DNA from 2 places in the Serratia sp. LSHTC3 genome. Region 1 is predicted to be linked to the other one. Evidence: predicted binding sites of a transcription regulator. Region 1 holds the regulator's gene; the other holds the start of a gene.
What was found. Region 1 encodes CRP, which controls carbon source genes, mostly activating them, when cyclic AMP is high. Its sites were predicted from a motif close to ATGTGANNNNNNTCACAT; they were not measured.

Region 1 (3,417 bases):
GCAGTTCTCGCGCACCCACATCAACTTCCAGCGCGTGCCGACGGTGGACACCTCCAACCCGTTCGCCGCCAAGGCCATTCCCTCACTGGATGAAAGCTTCGTGGTGATCCACTTCCGCGGGCTGGACCAGATCGACTTCCCCTACTTGCTGGCGATGCTGCAGGGATCGTTTATCTCGCACATCAATACGTTAGTGGTGCCGGGCGGCAAAATGGGGCTGGCGATGGAGCTGATCATGGCGCCGCTGGTGCAACGGTTGCTGGAAGGCAAGAAGATCGAATAAATGCGTTGAGCGCGGCGCCGGCCGCGCTCCGCCTCGATTACGCCGGTTGGCGGATCTCGAAGCTGTGGGTTACCGTGGCGGCCTTGTTGAGCATCAGCGCCACCGAGCAGTATTTCTCCGCCGACAGGTTCACCGCACGTTCGACGATCTTGTCGGTCAGATCCTGGCCGGTCACGATGAAGTGCAGGTTGATATGGGTGAACAACCGCGGGGCTTCTTCGCGGCGCTCGGAGGTCAGCTTCACCTCGCAGTCGCGCACGTCGTTGCGCCCCTTTTGCAGGATGGATACCACGTCGATCGCGCTGCAGCCGCCCACCGACATCAGCACCATCTCCATCGGGCTGGGCGCTTTATCACCGGCGTTGCCGTCCATCAGCACCTGGTGGCCGGAGGCCGATTCCCCCAAAAACGTTAACCCTTCCACCCACTTAACTCTTGCCTGCATTCTGGTCACTCCGGTTGATTTCTTAAAATCAGAGTACGCTTTCGCATAGAAACAGGCAACGTAACCTGATGCTAATCATGCTGAAGCGAGACAACACGAGACACCCGCCTTACTCTGTGCTACAAACAGAGCCGCAATAAATCTTTCCGGGACACTGCATTTCAGGGAAACGCCCAGAGAAAGGCTCCTTTACCGGTATGTTAACAGAATGTAGCTTGCAGCGCTTACGGCAAGTTAATATGCTAGAGCGACAGCGTATTTTTATGACACGCCTCAAAACTTGCCGGTAGCCCTCGCTCATAACTGCGGCTACAGGCGGGTTTTACAGGGAACTCTGACCCCTGTGACACAAGGCAGCGATAACAACAGAGGATAACAGCGAATGGTTCTCGGCAAACCGCAAACAGACCCTACTCTCGAATGGTTCCTGTCTCATTGCCATATCCACAAATATCCATCGAAGAGTACGCTGATTCACCAAGGTGAAAAGGCCGAAACGCTTTACTACATCGTGAAAGGCTCCGTCGCGGTGCTGATCAAGGATGAAGAAGGTAAAGAGATGATCCTGTCCTACCTCAACCAGGGGGATTTCATCGGCGAGCTCGGATTGTTCGAAGAAGGCCAGGAGCGCAGCGCCTGGGTTCGCGCGAAAACCGCCTGTGAAGTGGCCGAAATTTCCTACAAGAAATTCCGCCAGCTGATCCAGGTGAACCCGGACATCCTGATGCGTCTGTCCGCCCAAATGGCGAGCCGCCTGCAGGTCACCTCCGAAAAAGTGGGCAACCTCGCCTTCCTGGACGTGACCGGCCGCATCGCGCAAACCCTGCTGAATCTGGCGAAGCAACCTGACGCCATGACTCACCCGGACGGCATGCAGATCAAGATCACCCGTCAGGAGATCGGCCAGATCGTCGGCTGCTCGCGTGAAACCGTTGGCCGTATTCTGAAAATGCTGGAAGATCAAAACCTGATTTCCGCCCACGGCAAAACCATTGTCGTCTACGGCACCCGTTAATCCCCGAAGAAACGGCGCAGTCTGCGCCGTTTTTTTATCTGCTCTCTGCCATGTGGCGCCGCCTGATCTACCACCCGGAAATCAACTACGCACTGCGACAAACGCTGGTGTTGTGTCTGCCGGTGCTGTTCGGCTTGTTAATAGGCCAGCTGCAGCTCGGCCTGATGTTCTCTCTGGTGCCCGCCTGCTGCAATATCGCCGGTCTGGACACGCCGCATAAGCGCTTCTTTAAACGGCTGATCGTCGGCGGCTCGCTGTTCGCCTTCAGCAGCGTGCTGCTGCAACAGGCACTGCTGTGGCACGTGCCGCTGCCGGCGCTGATGCTGGGCCTGGCGCTGCTGCTCGGCATCACCGGCGAAATCAGCCCGCTGCACGCCCGGCTGTTGCCGGCGGCGCTGGTGGCCGCCATTTTCGCCCTCAGCACGGCCGGCACGGTACCCCTCTGGCAGGCGCCGCTGCTGTACGCGATCGGCACCGTCTGGTACGGCTTATTCACCTGGTTCTGGTTCAAGCTGTGGAAAGAACAGCCAATGCGCGAGACGCTCAGCCAGCTCTATCTGGAGCTGGCTGACTATTTCGAAGCCAAATACTCGTTGCTGACCCAGCACACCGATCCGCAAACCGCGCTGCCGCCGCTGCTGGTGCGCCAACAAAAGGTGATGGATCTGATCAGCCTTTTATACCAACAGCTCAATTTCCTGCCGCACGCCAACAACCTCGAACAAAAGCGCCTGCAGCGCGCCTTTCAGGTGGCGATGGATCTGCAGGAGCACATCACCGTCAGCCTGCATCTGCCGGAGGAGGTGCAAAAACTGGTGGAGCAGAGCCAGGCCGAAGCGATCATTCGCCGCAACGCTCAGGTGATCGCCGGCCGGCTGCGCGTGGTGGCGCACGATATTCTCTACCATCAACATTCGAAGCGCTTCTCCATGAGCCACGAACTGGCGGCGCTGGAAAAAATGGCGGCGCAGCATCCCGATAACCCGGTCGGCCAGTTTTGTTATTACCACTTCAGCCGCATCGCTCGCCTGCTGCGCACCCAGCATCCGCTGTACCGCCGCGACCTGATGCCCGGCCAGCACCGCCTGCCGTTTTGGCCGGCGCTGGCCAGCTACCTGTCGTTCAAATCCACCGCCCTGCGCAACGCCGCGCGGCTGGGGGTGACGCTGGCGGTCGGCAGCAGCCTGGGTGCGGTTTTCAACCTGCCGAAGCCTTACTGGATCCTGCTCACCATCATGCTGGTGAGCCAAAACGGGTATAACGCCACCCGGGTGCGTATTCAGCACCGTGCGCTGGGCACGATTGCCGGGCTATTGCTGGCGGCCGGGCTGTTGCAGCTGCAGCTGCCGGAAGGAGAAACGCTGAGCATCATGCTGGTGATCACGCTGCTGGCCTACCTGGTTTCGCGCAAGAACTACGGGCTGTCGGTGATTGGCTTTACGGTCACGGCGGTTTACACCCTGCAGCTGCTGGCGCTGAACGGCTCGCATTTTCTGGTGCCGCGTCTGATCGATACGCTGATAGGCTGCGTGCTGGCGTTCGGCGGCACCATTTGGCTGTGGCCGCAGTGGCAAAGCGGGCTGCTGCGCAAGAATGCCCATCAGGCGCTGGAGAACGATCAAGCCGCGCTGCGGCTGATGCTGAAGCAGCCGGAACCGGATGCCACCGCGTTGG
Region 2 (3,417 bases), on a different contig from region 1:
CGCCGCCTTGCCGTTGTCCAGCACCGCCTGCAGTTTGGCACGCGCATCGGCCTCGTCATTCGCCAGGCCGCCGGACAGCAGCATCTCCACGCACAGCGCCAGCGTCACTTCCAGCAGGCGCGGGTTGCGGTATTCACCGGTCAGGAAACGCACCGCTTCGCGCACTTCCACCGCATTGCCGGCGCTGGAGGCCAGCACCTGGTTCATGTCGGTCAGCAGCGCAGTGGTCTTGCAGCCCGCGCCGTTGGCCACGCCGACGATCGCCTGCGCCAAATCTTGCGACAGGGCATAGGTCGGCATAAAGGCGCCGGAACCGACCTTCACGTCCATCACCAGCGCATCCAGCCCTTCCGCCAGTTTCTTGGCCAGAATGGAGGCAGTGATCAGCGGGATAGAATCCACGGTGGCGGTGATGTCGCGGGTGGCGTAAAAACGTTTGTCCGCCGGCGCCAGCGAGCTGGTCTGGCCGATGATCGCCACGCCGACGTCCTGAATGATTTTACGGAAGGCGTTATCGTCCGGGAAAATATTGAAGCCCGGAATGGCTTCCAGTTTGTCCAGCGTGCCGCCGGTATGACCCAGGCCGCGGCCGGAGATCATCGGCACATAGCCGCCGCAGGCCGCCACCATCGGGCCGAGCATCAGCGAGGTCACGTCGCCCACGCCGCCGGTCGAATGCTTGTCGACGATCGGGCCGTTCAGCGCCAAACTCTTCCAGTCCAGCACGGTGCCGGAATCGCGCATCGCCATGGTGAGCGCCACGCGCTCCGGCATGCTCATGCCATGGAAATAAATGGTCATCGCCAGCGCGGCGATCTGCCCTTCCGACACCACATTGTCGCGAATACCGTTGATGAAAAAGCGGATTTCCGCTTCGCTTAACGGCTGGCCGTCGCGTTTCTTACGAATAATTTCTTGAGCCAGGAACAAGGCATCCCCCTGTGTCGCTGAGAGTCGGTGCAGACGGGCGCGCCTGGCGCCCGCCAACGAAATCGATCAGTAGCCGCCGCCGGCGGTCTGAGTCTGGTGGCCCAGCGTGGTCAGCAAGCTGGCCAGCAGGCTGGAAGCGCCAAAGCGGAAATGCCGCGCATCGGCCCACCCCTCGCCCAGAATACGATCGGCAAGTTGCAGATAATGCAGCGCGTCTTCCGCGGTGCGCACGCCGCCGGCCGGCTTGAAGCCCACCGTCTTCGCCACGCCCAGATCGCGGATCACCGACATCATCAGCTCGGCGCTCTCCAGGGTGGCGTTGACCGGCACCTTGCCGGTGGAGGTCTTGATAAAGTCAGCCCCGGCCTTGATGGCGATCTCGGACGCCTTGCGGATCAAATCGGCCTGTTTCAGCTCACCGGTTTCGATGATCACTTTCAACAGCACGTTGGCCGCCTGGCAAGCCTGCTTGCACTGTTTCACCAGCTCGAAGCCGACCTGTTCGTTGCCGGCGATCAGCGCACGGTATGGGAACACCACGTCCACTTCATCCGCGCCATAGGCGATCGCCGCGCGGGTTTCCGCCAGCGCGATGTCGATATCGTCATTGCCATGCGGGAAGTTGGTCACGGTGGCGATGCGGATGTCCGGCGTGCCTTGCTCGCGCAGCGCCTTACGCGCCACCGGGATAAAACGCGGGTAAATGCAGATGGCCGCCGTGTGGCCGGCCGGGCTGTTGGCCTGACGACAGAGCGCGATCACTTTCTCGTCGGTGTCATCATCATTCAGCGTGGTTAAATCCATCAAGTTCAGCGCACGTTGCGCTGCTGCGGTTAATTCGGTCATAAAACTCTCCAACTGAGTACCTGGGTGTTGGCGAGCGGACTTGGTTCCATGAAGATAGCGCTGGGGAACGGCGTTCCCGCGGCGGCAACTGAGATCCTTCTCACCGCACATGGCCACCCGCCTTGCGGCCGGCCAGTAATAGCTATTTGAACACGAATGCCGGAGGCGATTCGCGTTCATCGTCACACTATATGAAATAGCACTGTAACAGACCGGAATTATATGTGAAGAGCATCACAAAATAACGCGATATCGTTCACAAATTCGCTAAAGAAGCGGCTGAAGATCGCGGATGCGGCAAGCACCCGCGTTGCTTAGAGTATAGGCGGAGTCCCGCGATCGGTCGCGCCGTCGCGGGCTCCGTGATGGCTTACAGCGCCAGGAAGAAGCCGGCGATGGTGGCACTCATCAGGTTGGACAGCGTGCCCGCCGCCACGGCCTTCAGACCGAAGCGCGCGATGTCGTGGCGACGGTTGGGCGCCATGCTGCCCAGACCACCCAGCAAGATCGCCACCGAGGAGAGGTTGGCGAAGCCGCACAGCGCAAAGGAGATGATCGCCTTGGTGTGAGCCGACAGCACCTGCAGGCCTTCCGCCGCCACCACGTCGTCCGGGCGCAGATAGGCGCCGAAGTTCATATAGGCGACGAATTCGTTGACGATGATCTTCTGGCCGATAAACGAACCGGCGGTCATCGCTTCACTCCACGGCACGCCGATCAGGAAGGCGATCGGCGAGAACACCCAGCCGAGGATCAGCTCGAGCGACAGCTGCGGGTAATCGAACCAGCCGCCGATACCGCCGAGAATGCCGTTAAGCAAGGCGATCAGCGCGATAAACGCCAGCAGCATCGCACCGACGTTCAGCGCCAGCTGCATGCCGGAAGCCGCGCCGGAAGCCGCCGCGTCGATCACGTTGGCCGGACGATCTTCTTCAGCGATCAGCTTCATCGCATCGTCTTTATCGTGGGTCTGCTCAGTTTCCGGCACCATCAGCTTGGCGAACAGCAGCCCGCCCGGCGCGGCCATGAAGGACGCCGCGATCAGGTATTCCAGCGGCACGCCCATCTGCGCGTACCCCGCCAACACCGAACCGGCTACCGAGGCCAGGCCGCCGCACATCACGGCGAACAGTTCTGACTGGCTCATGGTGGCGATATAGGGGCGTACCACCAGCGGCGCTTCGGTCTGGCCGACGAAAATGTTGGCGGTCGCCGACAGCGATTCGGTGCGCGAGGTGCCCAGCAACTTGTGCAGGCCGCCGCCCAACACGCGGATCACCAACTGCATGATGCCGAGGTAGTACAGCACCGCAATCAGCGAGGAGAAGAACACGATCACCGGCAGGACGCGCAGCGCGAACACGAAGCCGCCGCCGCCGAACACCTCGAACATCTTGTCGGACACCAGCCCGCCGAAGATGAACGAAATGCCCTGATTGCCGTAGGCGATAACGTTTGCCACGCCGTTAGACATACTGCCGAGAATGCTGCGGCCCAGCGGCACGTACAGCACCAGCGCGCCGATGCCGACCTGAATGATGAACGCCCACACCACGGTGCGCAATTTGATGGCCCGACGGTTGCTGGAGAGCAGCACCGCAATGGCGATCAGCACCGCCATACCGACCAGACTCATGATGA

Region 2: the regulator CRP is predicted to act here: its motif matches at 1,999-2,016, upstream of deoC (deoxyribose-phosphate aldolase).

What each region holds. Positions count from the first base shown of each region.
Region 1 covers NZ_JBXUNP010000007.1:23,345-26,761, forward strand. The annotation lists gene AC2CGI_RS21465 (phosphoribulokinase) at 1-283, shown strand, start outside; gene AC2CGI_RS21470 (OsmC family protein) at 321-728, opposite strand; gene crp (cAMP-activated global transcriptional regulator CRP) at 1,111-1,743, shown strand; gene AC2CGI_RS21480 (YccS/YhfK family putative transporter) at 1,794-3,417, shown strand, end outside.
Region 2 covers NZ_JBXUNP010000003.1:376,660-380,076, reverse strand. The annotation lists gene deoA (thymidine phosphorylase) at 1-930, opposite strand, end outside; gene deoC (deoxyribose-phosphate aldolase) at 997-1,776, opposite strand; gene AC2CGI_RS14660 (NupC/NupG family nucleoside CNT transporter) at 2,147-3,417, opposite strand, start outside.